DNA from 3 places in the Paenibacillus sp. IHB B 3415 genome. Region 2 is predicted to be linked to each of the others. Evidence: riboswitches for the same ligand, from Rfam matches in the RefSeq annotation. Region 2 holds a riboswitch; each other region holds the start of a gene.
What was found. A riboswitch is a leader RNA that binds a small molecule or an ion and turns the genes downstream of it on or off. The one in region 2 is predicted to bind cobalamin.

Region 1: it holds a riboswitch for cobalamin, as region 2 does, so the genes downstream of both, QW71_RS29080 (anaerobic ribonucleoside triphosphate reductase) here and QW71_RS38240 (S-layer homology domain-containing protein) in region 2, are expected to answer to the same signal.
Region 3: it holds a riboswitch for cobalamin, as region 2 does, so the genes downstream of both, QW71_RS21190 (energy-coupling factor ABC transporter permease) here and QW71_RS38240 (S-layer homology domain-containing protein) in region 2, are expected to answer to the same signal.

What each region holds. Positions count from the first base shown of each region.
Region 1 covers NZ_JUEI01000080.1:16,643-20,697, reverse strand. Annotated here, with positions in the region: gene QW71_RS29090 (sugar phosphate isomerase/epimerase) at 1-727, opposite strand, end outside; gene QW71_RS29085 (MTH1187 family thiamine-binding protein) at 778-1,086, opposite strand; cobalamin riboswitch at 1,428-1,659, shown strand; gene QW71_RS29080 (anaerobic ribonucleoside triphosphate reductase) at 1,997-3,982, shown strand; gene nrdG (anaerobic ribonucleoside-triphosphate reductase activating protein) at 3,979-4,055, shown strand, end outside.
Region 2 covers NZ_JUEI01000064.1:778-4,832, forward strand. Annotated here, with positions in the region: gene QW71_RS38240 (S-layer homology domain-containing protein) at 770-2,950, opposite strand; cobalamin riboswitch at 3,143-3,332, opposite strand; gene QW71_RS25545 (hypothetical protein) at 3,849-4,055, opposite strand, start outside.
Region 3 covers NZ_JUEI01000050.1:19,385-23,439, forward strand. Annotated here, with positions in the region: gene QW71_RS21175 (DUF6171 family protein) at 1-12, shown strand, start outside; gene QW71_RS21180 (transcriptional regulator) at 141-1,082, opposite strand; cobalamin riboswitch at 1,245-1,441, shown strand; gene QW71_RS21190 (energy-coupling factor ABC transporter permease) at 1,714-2,478, shown strand; gene QW71_RS21195 (energy-coupling factor ABC transporter substrate-binding protein) at 2,478-2,774, shown strand; gene cbiQ (cobalt ECF transporter T component CbiQ) at 2,771-3,559, shown strand; gene QW71_RS21205 (energy-coupling factor ABC transporter ATP-binding protein) at 3,819-4,055, shown strand, end outside.

The sequences.
Region 1 (4,055 bases), on a different contig from region 2:
TCTCCAGCGAAGACACGGCGTAAGCCTCTTGCTCTACTATATAGTACAGAATCCCGCTCTTCTCTGCCGCCTCAAAGACACTCTGGAAATCAACCTGCCCTTTCCCGAGATCAGTCTCTTCATTATTTGCCCCGAAATCCTTAATGTGAACCAGCGGAACACGGCCGGCATAACGGGAGACATAGTCAATGGGACGTGCTCCGCCCCTGTGTACCCAGCCCAGATCGAACTCTGCAAACATATGGTCCGCAGGAATCTGCCCCAGCCATATATCGATGACTGCTTTGCCGTCTACCTCCGCAAATTCATAATCATGGTTGTGATACCCGTACTGCAGGCCTGCTGCACGGACCATCGCGGAGGCCTTCTCCAGGAAGGGAATCACCGCCGTCACATCTTCCATCGAGGGGTTCTGCGGAAGCGGTGCCGAAGGGGTGATCATATATTGTAAACCAAGTTCCTTCGCATATTCAATTTCTTTGGCTAACGCCCGTTCCATGTTATCCAGACTGCTGAAATCCAGGCCCACATGCGCCGAAGGCGCAGCAAGACCCAACCGGTCCAATGTACGGCGCAGTTCTCCTGCAGACACGCCGAAATAACCGGCAAATTCCACCGCCTGATATCCCATCTCCGCAACTTTGCCCAGTGTACCCAGGAAATCGCGCTCTGTCTGGTCACGCAGTGTGTACATTTGAATCCCGACCTGCTGTGAGGCTTTGGCCATGAAAGATCCGCTCCTTATAGGTTGAATCTGATTACAACTACAGGTGTTCCTTACTCTCCTTGCAGCTTGCGTTCCACGGATTCCAGCTTACTGCGGCTCGTAGAAGGCTTGTCACGACGGTCATCAATCTTAAGCGAGGTGGAAACCCGCTGTGTTCCTGACGTAAACGGCGACTCATGCAGCGCTTCTACCGCAGCAAGAATCCGTGCAACCGGTCCTTCAATAATAGTCCCCATCGAAGTAAGCTCATAGGTAATCCCCTCCACGGTCTGCAGCACACGCTGCATATCGGCCACATAGCTGCTGAGACTGGTACTGCCAGTGCCAATCGGAATAACGGTCACTTCGCCAATCGCCATTGTGAAATCCCTCCTGCAAGTTTGATGAGTCTGCTCTATCCTTACTCCTTAATTGTAACCCTTCAGTGCCCCTCCCACAAATACCCATAGACGCCCCCTCTCTATTACTATCTCCCTCGTAAAATTACCAGGATTAGACGCACTCTATTTATGGAGTCTTTGTGGCATCTTTTGGGACAATTTATGACTCATTTAAGGCCATATCCACAGGAAAGTTGTGGATTACCTGTGGACTAACTGTGGATCATCTGTGAGTAAACCTGCGGAACCCGCTCCCCGCGCGGATTCGCAAAAAAATGTTTACAAACACAATATATTGAGTTACTTTTATTTAACAACAACAAAATATAGTAGAAACAGGTGTTTCGCCCTCTTGCTAGGGTTGAAGCTTAATAGGGAAACACGGTGCAAATCCGCTGCGGTCCCGCCACTGTAACCGGATGTTCCAGCCGCCAGACGCCGCTGGAGCAGCATCCTCCGACAATAAGCCACTAAGGGGCTGCGAGGCCCCTCGGGAAGGCGCCGGAGGGCATACCGGAAGCCAGGAGACCTGCCTGTTTCTGTGGCACCGGTTAGACTCCTGCGAGGAACAGGCGAGGTGCCCGCATGCGGCCTGCACGAGCAGAGTTAGCCTTTCCGTTAATCGGGCCAGAGGCTGCCGATACCTGAGGACGATAGAGTATCGTCCTAAGGTATCGGCTTCTGCGGAAGGTACAAGAACAGGTTCCAGAACAGGACAAGCCCTGTACCCGTTCGTATTTTCCACATAGACCACCGGCAAATTTCCGCTGTTTCGGATATTTGCAATACGCATTCGGGCATTTCCCGCCTCCCGGCTGGAGATGCCTTTTTACTGATGTCATGGAGCACACGCTTCACGCTTACGATACCGAGAGGAGAGAGCTATACAATGACGCTGCTGGAGAAACGATATAACGAAGGACAAGCTGCACAGGAAGTTCTTTTGGAAGAAGTTATTCATTTGGGACGGGATATTATCGACAGCCGGGATTTGGATCTGCTGCGCGAGAACGCCAACTTGAACGGGGAGAGCTTCTCCGGCAAGATGAGCAAATTCGGCAGTGAATATTCCAAGTGGTACGCACGCAATTTCACGATGCCGCCACAGCTCGTGCAGGCTATTGAAGATAATGTTGTATATGTACACGACCTGGATCAATATGCCATTGGAACAACCAACTGCATCTTCATCCCGTTTGAACGTCTGCTCCGCGAAGGCTTCAATACCGGCAACGGCAGCGTCCGCCCTCCGAATTCGATTATGACGGCTATGTCGCTGGTGGCGATTATTTTCCAGTCCCAGCAGAATGCCCAGTACGGCGGCGTATCCGCCAACAAGCTGGATTACGATCTCGCGCCTTATGTCACTAAATCCTTCGCTAAGCTGTTCCGCAAAGGAATGGAATATTTCGAGGAAGGTACAGCCGGCGAAGCGCTCGGCGAGGTCACTATGACCCGCAGCGATCTGGAAGAGAAGTATCCGCGCGCCTTCCGTTTCGCCCTGAAAGAGACAGAAATTGAAACACTTCAGGCTGCGGAGAGCATGGTACATAACCTGAATACCATGTCCAGCCGCTCAGGCGGCCAGATTCCTTTTACCAGTATCAACTACGGAACCTGCACCTCTCCGGAGGGCCAGCTGGTGATTAGCTCCCTCTTAACTGCTACGATGAACGGACTTGGCAGCGGAGAAACACCGGTGTTCCCGATTCAGATCTTCAAATGCAAACAGGGTGTCAACCAGCAGCCTGGTGATCCTAACTATGAGCTGTTCGTGAAAGCGGCAGAGTGCTCTGCACGCCGACTGTATCCGAACTTCGCCAATCTGGATGCTCCGCTGAATATGCAGTACTACGATCCAACCGATCCGGATACTGAATTTGCTACGATGGGCTGCCGGACACGTGTTCTGGGCGACCGCTTCGGACGCAATCACTGCTCTGGTAAAGGCAACCTTTCATTCAATACGCTTAACCTTGTACGCCTAGGACTGGCTTACGGCACAGTAACCGGCCGCCGCCTTGCCGCTGACGAGGAAGGCTTCTTCGAAGATCTTAATCATTATATGGACGTTGCACTGGACGGCCTGCTGCACCGGTTCCGCATTCAGGCTTCCCAGAAAGCCAAAGCCTCCGATTTCATGATGCGTGAAGGCGTCTGGGAAGGCGGCGAGCAGCTTGCACCGGAAGACAGCGTAGGTGAACTGCTGAAGCACGGCAGCCTGTCCCTTGGTTTCATCGGTATGGCCGAGTGCATGAAGGCTATGTACGGCAAACACCATGGCGAAGATATGGAGGTCCATGCCAAGGCAGTGGCTATTGTCCGCCACATGCGTGAATACTGCGACCGCAAGAGCGAAGAGCTGGATCTGAACATTACTCTATTCGCCACGCCTGCCGAAGGTCTCTCCGGCAAGTTCACCAAGATAGACCGCAAGGTTCTCGGTTCCATCCCGGGTGTAACGGACCGGGAATACTATACGAATTCATTCCACATTCCGGTCTATTACGACCTGAGCGCAGCCAAGAAGATCAGCCTGGAAGCTCCATTCCATGAATATTGCAACGCCGGAGCGATCTCTTATGTAGAGCTGAACGGCAACGCCCGCAGCAACCCTGCAGCATTCGTCAAAATCATCAAATACGCGCTGGAGCAGGACATCAGCTATTTCAGCATTAACCACCCGATTGACCGCTGCTCCGGCTGCGGCCACGAAGGTGTGATCGGCACGAATTGCCCATCCTGCGGCGCTCATGAAGATACAACGCATATCCGCCGGCTGCGCCGGGTAACCGGATATCTGACCGGCGACTATCAGACCCGCTTCAATGCCGCCAAGCAAGCCGAAGTACGTGACCGCGTTAAGCATCTATGAACATCTGCGGATATTATCCGGAGTCGATCAATGAAGGAGAGGGATTGCGGGCGGTCCTCTTCTTCAGCGGATG
Region 2 (4,055 bases):
CTGCGCATCAGTAGCATCAGTAGCATCAGTAGCATCAGTAGCATCAGTAGCATCAGTAGCATCAGTAGCATCAGTAGCATCAGTAGCATCAGTAGCATCAGTAGCATTTTAAATCATCTGCTCAATCCGGGAAAGCATGCCTTCCCGAGCGAAACTCCGCAAAACATCCCTCCGCCGGAACAGTAATTGGATTTATGACACTTATTTATCCTATGCGGACTTCAATGCCGATCCTAGTTGGATTAATGACACTTAATTCTGCCCCTAGCCGGGTCATTCGCTAACTCAAGCGAGATTAAGTGTTGTTTTTCCAACTACGCCGCCATATCGGGAGATTCACCGGGAATTAAGCGGCATTTATCCACCTGTATATCCCGCCCGCATTTTCGCTTTAGGCTGCTCCATGCAAAATCTTGCAGAAAATACAACTTAACTCCCTTAATCCTTAGGCATTCGGACAGATTGTTGTATGAAATACAACAATCTGTCCCGCTACACCGCTTGTTAGAAGAGAAATGCTGCCTTTTGTACAACAATTTTCGAATATAGGCTATATCCTGGTGAAAATGTTGTATTATGTGCAGGATTTTCAACAAGCCTTCGGATTCCCACCCCAAACGCGGGTTGAAATCGTGAGATTCTTGCCCCAGCAGCCCTACTATTCAAATTTTACTGCTGACTAAGACTAAGTTATATATTCATATTTAAGGTTCAGCTTATCTAGGATCTTTTCTTCATCAAGGCTCTTCTTCCTTGACCCATATCCTTCCTAAGGCAATCTAACCGCTACAGCAGCGGCCATTTCTCTGGTTACAGCTGTGGCAGGGGCGAATTCGCCGCCGGTACCGCTCATAATTCCAAGTCCGGTTACAGTACGTACCGCTGTTAATGCGTAGGCGCTGATCTGGTCTTCATCGGTGAATTTGCCGGTTCCGGCTGCTGCCGAAGCTTCGTCCAGCTTCAAGGCTCTCACGATCATTACAGCCATATCCTGGCGGGTAACGGGGCCGTCCGGTTTGAAGGCTGTACCTGTTACTCCGCTGACAATTCCCAGTTCCTTCGCTTTGTTCACTGCTCCATAATACCACGCATCCGCCTTAACATCACTGAAACTCTGGGCTGACGATGCCGCAGACGGCTCGTTGCCGGTCAATCTAAGCAGCAGTGCCGCAAATTCAGCCCGGCTAATATTCTTCTTCGGCGCGAACACGAGGCTGCTCTCACTGACACCGCCCATCAGCTTGCGGTCATAGGCCGTATACACTGACTCCAGCGCCCAAGGCGAGATTGACTTCACATCAGTAAAAGCAGCACGGTCAGCCGCAGCAGAAGCCACGGTCAGCGGCTGCGAATAGCGGACTACCGCAGGTGTGCTGTCTTTGAGATATCCGGTAACGGTAATCGTATATTTATTCGCTGGCAGGCCGCCGGCAACAACAGCTGAACCCGCAGCATCTGTAACAGCAGTTTTACCGCCGATGGATACCTGAACCCCTGCGGCCGGTGAGGATACCGGGTCGGAAGTGAAGGTCGCTTCATTCCATACCCACTGCTTTTGAGTTACTTTTACAGTGATATCTTGTCCAGGCTGCGGCTGTGCAGGGGAGACCGTCACGGACTCTACCACCTGTGTATTATCCCCGCCATAATAGACAAGCACCCGGTCATTCTCCGCAAGAAGGAAATCACCCATGCCTACACTTGGATAGATCCACGCTCCACCGCGTGCTACAACATACATCCATCCGTCATAGCCGCCAAAAGCACCCGCCGTCACGCCGCCGATTCCCGTCACATAATTGCCAGCTTCATTGACCAGGGCCACCTTCTTCGCCGCTGCTGCCTTCTCCAGTGCTTGAAGTACATTTCCCGCATATACAGTGCCTTCTGCCAGGGTTCCGTTAGGGCCCTCAATGGCAACGGACACACTAACCTGAGGACTCTTCACAGGTGAATTGCTAAGGTCATAGAGCTTGCTGCCTGTGCTGAAAAGCTTGTAAGCCACCAATGCTTCCAGCGCCTGCTCTGTCGAGAGCTGATTGTAGCTTCCCCCCGCTGTATGAGCGAACCCGCCATCTGCTGCACTATAGCTAAGAAGCTTACTGACAAGGTTTACATTGCCTACGGTATACTCCGCCCCTGCCGGGTCAAGGCCAAAGGAGGACAGACCAATAATGGCTTGAGCGACACTCTCGCTGCTGTCACCATAGCCGCCGTTCTTGTCCTGTGCGGTCGCCAGCCAGGCTGCCGCCCGCTGTCCCGCGGTATTGGCTGCCGGATCAGCCTTATGTCCTGCCAGCACAGTAAGCACCATCGCCGTCATGTCCGGGTCACTTGCTCCCGTAGTCAGGGTGAAGCCGCCGTCTGTGTTCTGCTTGGACAGAATCTCAGCCAGCAGTTTCGCCGGTGTCCATTTCGCATTGTCAGGCATAGTATACGTTCCGGAATCAAGCGCCAGCAGTACATAGGCTGCGTTGTTCAGCGTCTGGCCGGTAATTTTATCGTTATTGTAGAGCTTCTCAATCAGGTTGTAGCCGGCGACATCCGCCGGATTCCCGCCAAGCGCCCTAACCGCAAGCGTAATCCGCGCATAATCCGTAGCTCTGGCGTAAACACCCTTTGCTGCGGCTACTTTACTCTCAAGCGCCTTTAAATAACTATCCGGAACCTTGTAGCCCGCCTGCGCGAGGCCGATGGCCTGCCAGTCGGACTGGACTCCGGCCTTCAGCACAAACTCCGAAGTGGCATAGACTGCCTCAGCTACGCTAACTGCTGTGCCTGCCGGTAGAGCCGAGGCCGTATTCGCGGTATTCGCACTCAACTGGGCTGATGCGGTATCACTCTCTGCAAAAGCCTGTCCTGCCGGAGCCACGGATGCTCCCAGAACCGCGAACATCATGACAACGATCAGACCCAGCCGGATAAATTTGGATGATAGATTGTTCTTCATTGCTTGACCTCTTTCTGTGAATAGAATGGTATAGATGAATCCTGCGTCCTCCGCTGATGCGGGTGCAACATAAAGACCGCCCTGTACAGGGCGGCCGGGGAAGGATACAATACATGCGGCTGAAAAGAAGTTTCCCTACACACAGCCCCTGCTTATATTTGCACCTGTTCCGCATTCTTACCCCCGAAGAATAGAAACAACAACGAAAAAGGCAGGTCTCCTGGCTTAAGCTTCATTGCTTCCCCCGCCTTCCCATCCTATTATCAGACAGTGGCTTCTCAGGAGTCGCTCCGCATTTACAGTGGCGGGACCGCACCGGACTTGCACCGGACTTCCCTTTTAAGCAGATTACAATCGTAGAACCGGCATGGCTATCTGCTAAATGACAGCGCCTGTTTCTACGGAAATCCGCACCTTTTTCCAAAGCTTATTAAATTTTAATATTCACAAACAATCATATCTACTATTCCCCTGTATGTCTATAGACAAGCTGTTTCAATTATATGCAGCCCTGCCCCTTCCGCACAAAAAATCCTGAACAACACTCGCCGCATTCTCCCGGCATATCGTGCTGTTCAGGACTTAAATAGTGATTCTTCCGCTTCCGGCAAGAGCCGGCAGCGGGTTGATTGTATTATGTACAACAGAATGGGAATAAAAGGCGACCATAATGCATTCTGCTGTATTTAATACAATTGATTTTGGAATATAGCCCTTATAGGCTCTAAAATCCGGAATCTAATGTACCAAATACAATAGAACACATAATAGTGCTGATTAATCCGGATTTGAGTGTACAAAGTACAATGACCTCTCTGCCAACTTTGGCGGCAGCACCGTTGATGAAATGCCGGACTTCTCTTACATCCGGCTTCGCCCAATTCAGGCTCTCACTCAATCATTCCGCATCCGTGTCCGGGCTGGCGGAAGGAGTGGGGGCGGTGCCGGGTGTAGTCTCCGGAGTAGTGCTCGGAGTAGTGCTCGGGGCACTTCCCAGAATGCTCCCCGGACTAGCCTGTAGCTTCAGCGTATAGATTCCGGCGGTGATCACATCACCCGCGGCCAGCTTCGCGCCCGGCTCCAGCTCCACCGTCACTTCATATAA
Region 3 (4,055 bases), on a different contig from region 2:
GTGACTGATTAAACTGCAAAGCTGCCCTGCAATACACCCGTAACCACAACAGCGGCAGCGGGAGACCTGAGCTTAAGGTCTCCCAGCGGGAGACCTGAGCTTAAGGTCTCCCGCTGCCGCTGTTTGCTGTCCAGTCCTGGTCATTCCGTCCGGCTGGCACTTGCCGAAGCTTCAACAGCATCCGTATAAAAGAGCTCAAAGACCAGATCCTCGTTGTAGTTGCCAAACCCCTTGCCGAATAAGGTAAGGCCGCCGATATGCTCCGCATCCTCTTCCACTGAGACCTTGAACGTCCACTGCTTATCACGGATACCGACCTGCTCCAGCGTAACCTCTGACAGCTTCTGACCGTCCATGAACGTGCCCGCCGGAGTAATCCGCAGCTGCTTAAGCAGTCCATACTGGTTGGTGAGTGCAGGCCACCAGGCAGGAGTGTATTTGCCCGGGCTGTCCCCGTAGTCGCCGGGGCTGGTCCAGAAGCCGAGCCGCTGCCCGTTCAGTGTGAAGGTGATGTCGGAGGGCCAGTTATTATTGATGGACGGGGCTTCGGAGGCAATCTCCATCGTGATGACCAGCTCCTCAGGCTTCTGGCTGGACAGCAGGAAGTTCGGGATTTTATATTCCACGAATCCTTTGCCGAACCACAGGATGCCTGCATTCACCCGCTCCTGATCCCAGAAATACCGCGGATCGTCAAAGTTGCCGATTACCCGCTCGGTTGTAGATAATCCGCAGGTCGGTTCAATCTGGAAATCAGAGTAGTGGCCCACGGGAATTTCCTTACGGTAGCCTCTGCGCTGTGTTCTGGCTTGTCCGGGGAAAATAATCTCAGCACTCTCGGCGGCCAGTGTACAAATCTTCTGCAGTCCGCTGCGTCCGGGAGCCATGTGGCTGCGGATCAGCCCGGCAGCTTCCAGCTTGCGCACATGCATCGTCATAATGGCACTGCTGAGCTTCAGCGCCCCGGCCAGTTCCTTGACGTTCATCGGCTGTTCGGACAGGAGCCGCAGCATCTGCAGGCGCACAGCGCTGGATAACGCTTCGTACACGGGTAAAGATTGTTCGGTTAGATCAAGTTTCATGCGCTGCCTCCACGTTCAGGTTATATAGTTAATAATTATATTACTCAAATGATATTCTTACAAGCAAATGAACGCTGCCTTACAAGCAAATGAATACTGCGCCTCGCAGCCGCTCCAATTTTATCACAGACATGCAGAGCCTGTTCCGCTATGATGTAGGATGGATTAGCGATGTAACAAGGTGCTCTTGCCGGATCAGGCAAGGGATAACAGGGAATCGGGTGCAAGTCCCGAGCGGTCCCGCCACTGTAAGGAAGAGCTGAACTTCAAGATGTCACTTGGGGAGAACCCCGGGGAAGACGAAGGATAAAGCGCCCGTATTCCAAGCCAGGAGACCTACCTTGATTACGCACACCACGACTCTACGCGGATAGGAGCGGTGTACGGATAGGTTAATGAGATGAAGCGATGTGCCTGCAGGACCGGAGGGAATCTTGAAGATCAAGATCAGAGCCGGTTCAATGTTATGCAGACACAGCGTTGAGCGGCCCATGCGGAGCGACCGGGTGCAGAACCCCTTGTTGGCGCACGGCAGTGCTCTCTATCGAATCATACCTGCGTACATACACTCCCACCCTGAAGGGCGGGAGTTTTTTGGTTTGCTATATTTAAGAAACTTGGAGGCTGACAAATGAAGAAACGCGGATTTTGGAGTTTTGCGGCGCTGATTGCCGGATTTACAGTGTACTTTATGCTGAATGAACCGGGAACGGCCCAGGCTATGCACATTATGGAAGGGTTTCTGCCGGTAGGCTGGGCCGTGTTCTGGTGGGTGGCGTTCTTACCGTTCTTTGTGCTCGGGATTATCAGGCTTAGATCGATGACCAAGGAGAATCCGGAGCTGAAGCTGCTGCTCGGTCTGGCAGGGGCGTTCACGTTCGTTCTATCGGCGCTCAAAATGCCTTCCGTTACCGGAAGCAGCTCTCATCCTACGGGTACAGGGCTTGGTGCTGTAATGCTGGGGCCGCTGCCGATGGGCGTGATCGGCTCGATTGTGCTGTTGTTTCAGGCGCTGCTTCTGGCGCACGGGGGAATCACTACGCTGGGGGCGAATGCGTTCTCGATGGCGGTCGCGGGGCCTTTTGCCGGATATGCAGTCTATAAGCTGATGATGAAGCTGCCGGACCGCGAGAAGCTGGCCTTATTCTGTGCGGCGGCGGTTGCCGATCTGATGACTTATGTAGTGACTTCCTTTCAGCTTGCGGTGGCTTTTCCGGCTGCGGATGGCGGAGTCCTGGCCTCTTTTCTCAAATTCGGGGGGATCTTTGCCGTAACTCAGATTCCGCTGGCCATCAGCGAAGGGCTGCTGACCGTATTATTGTGGAACTGGCTGAAATCGTACAGTCCAAATGAAATGTCGCTCCTGAAACGCAAGGTCAAAGGGGGAAATGCATAATGAGCAATAAATGGAAAAATGGGTTGATGCTGCTGGCCGTTGTCCTGTTGTGTGTGCTGCCGTTACTGTTCGTGGAAGGGGAATTCGGCGGGGCCGATGATGCTGCCGAGGGTGTGATCACGGAGATTAACCCCGAATATGAACCCTGGTTCAAGCCGCTGACCGAGCTTCCGGGTGAGACGGAGAGTATGCTGTTCGCATTACAGGCGGCGATTGGCGCCGGGGTGATCGGATATTCACTGGGGCTGCTGAAAGGGAAACAAGGCCAGGCGAAGCAGAACAGCATCAGCAAGTGATCAGACGAATTGATGTCCTTTCTTATAATAATGCCTTGAGGCAGCTGTCTCCCATGTGGAAAAGCTCGTTCGCGGCACTGATGTTCCTGCTCTCCTATACAGTGCATCCGGTGCTGCAGCTTGTGATTACGCTGTGGATGATGTCCTGGTGCATCCTGCATGCCAAAATTCCCTATCGCGCCTATGGGCTGCTGTTTGGTACGGCGCTGCTGTTTTATTGCCTTAGTGTCCCGGCGCTGCTCGTGGAATTCGGCCACCCCGCTGCCGGGGAAGCTGGCGTATTCCGGATTTCGGGGCAGCCTCTTCCGGTGTATATCACAGCAGCTGGACTAGAGCGGGCCGCTGAATTGCTGGTTAGGGTCTCGGCCTGCACGAGCTGCTTCTTCTTCCTGATGTTCACCACACCGTTCAGTGAGCTGCTGCAAGTGCTCCGCAGGCTGCGTATGCCGCAGATTGTGCTGGAGCTGATGCTGATCATGTACCGCTTCCTGTTCCTGCTGAATGATGCAGCGCACGGGCTGATGCTGGCCCGGAGACTGCGCGGCGGCCGCAGAGGGTACAAGGCCAGGCTGCGGGAGACTGCGGCCATGGCCGCGGCCCTCTTCGGCAATACGATGCACCGTTATTACGGATTGTCGCAGGGGCTGCTGACCCGCGGGTTCACGGGGGAGATCATTCTGCCGCCGTATACCGCGCGGCCTGTGCCGCGGCGTTATGCGGTCCGGGCGTATGCCGGGATCGCTGTGCTGGCGCTGGCGCAGCTTTGGCTGTGGCTGAGGGGTTGAATTTAAGATTTTAGTGCAAGAAATCTGCTGGCTTTTTTGAAATCATGCCCAAAATACAACAATTTCCTCGGAATATCGGATGTATTCCATGATTGTTGTACAAAAGGCAGCATTTCTCTTCATTTAGTTGGCTTTGAGGGAAGATTGTTGTATTTCATACAACAATCCTCCCGAAGGCCGGTGTATCTAGGTATCAAAGCTGTAAAACATACAACATTTATCCGTTTCGATTTGCCAAATCACATTAGAGGAGTACGCCATGGACATGGAATATAGTCTGGCTTTTGACGGGGTGGTGTTTCATTACCCGGATACGAAGGAAGCCGCGCTGCGTGAACTAACCGTCTCCATTCCCAAAGGCCGCAAAACGGCGGTGCTCGGCCACAATGGTTCGGGCAAATCGACCCTGTTCCTGCATGCTGTCGGCATTCTGCGTCCGCAGCGTGGTACGGTTCAGCAGGGAGGCAGGACATTGTCCTATGCCAAAAAAGAGCTG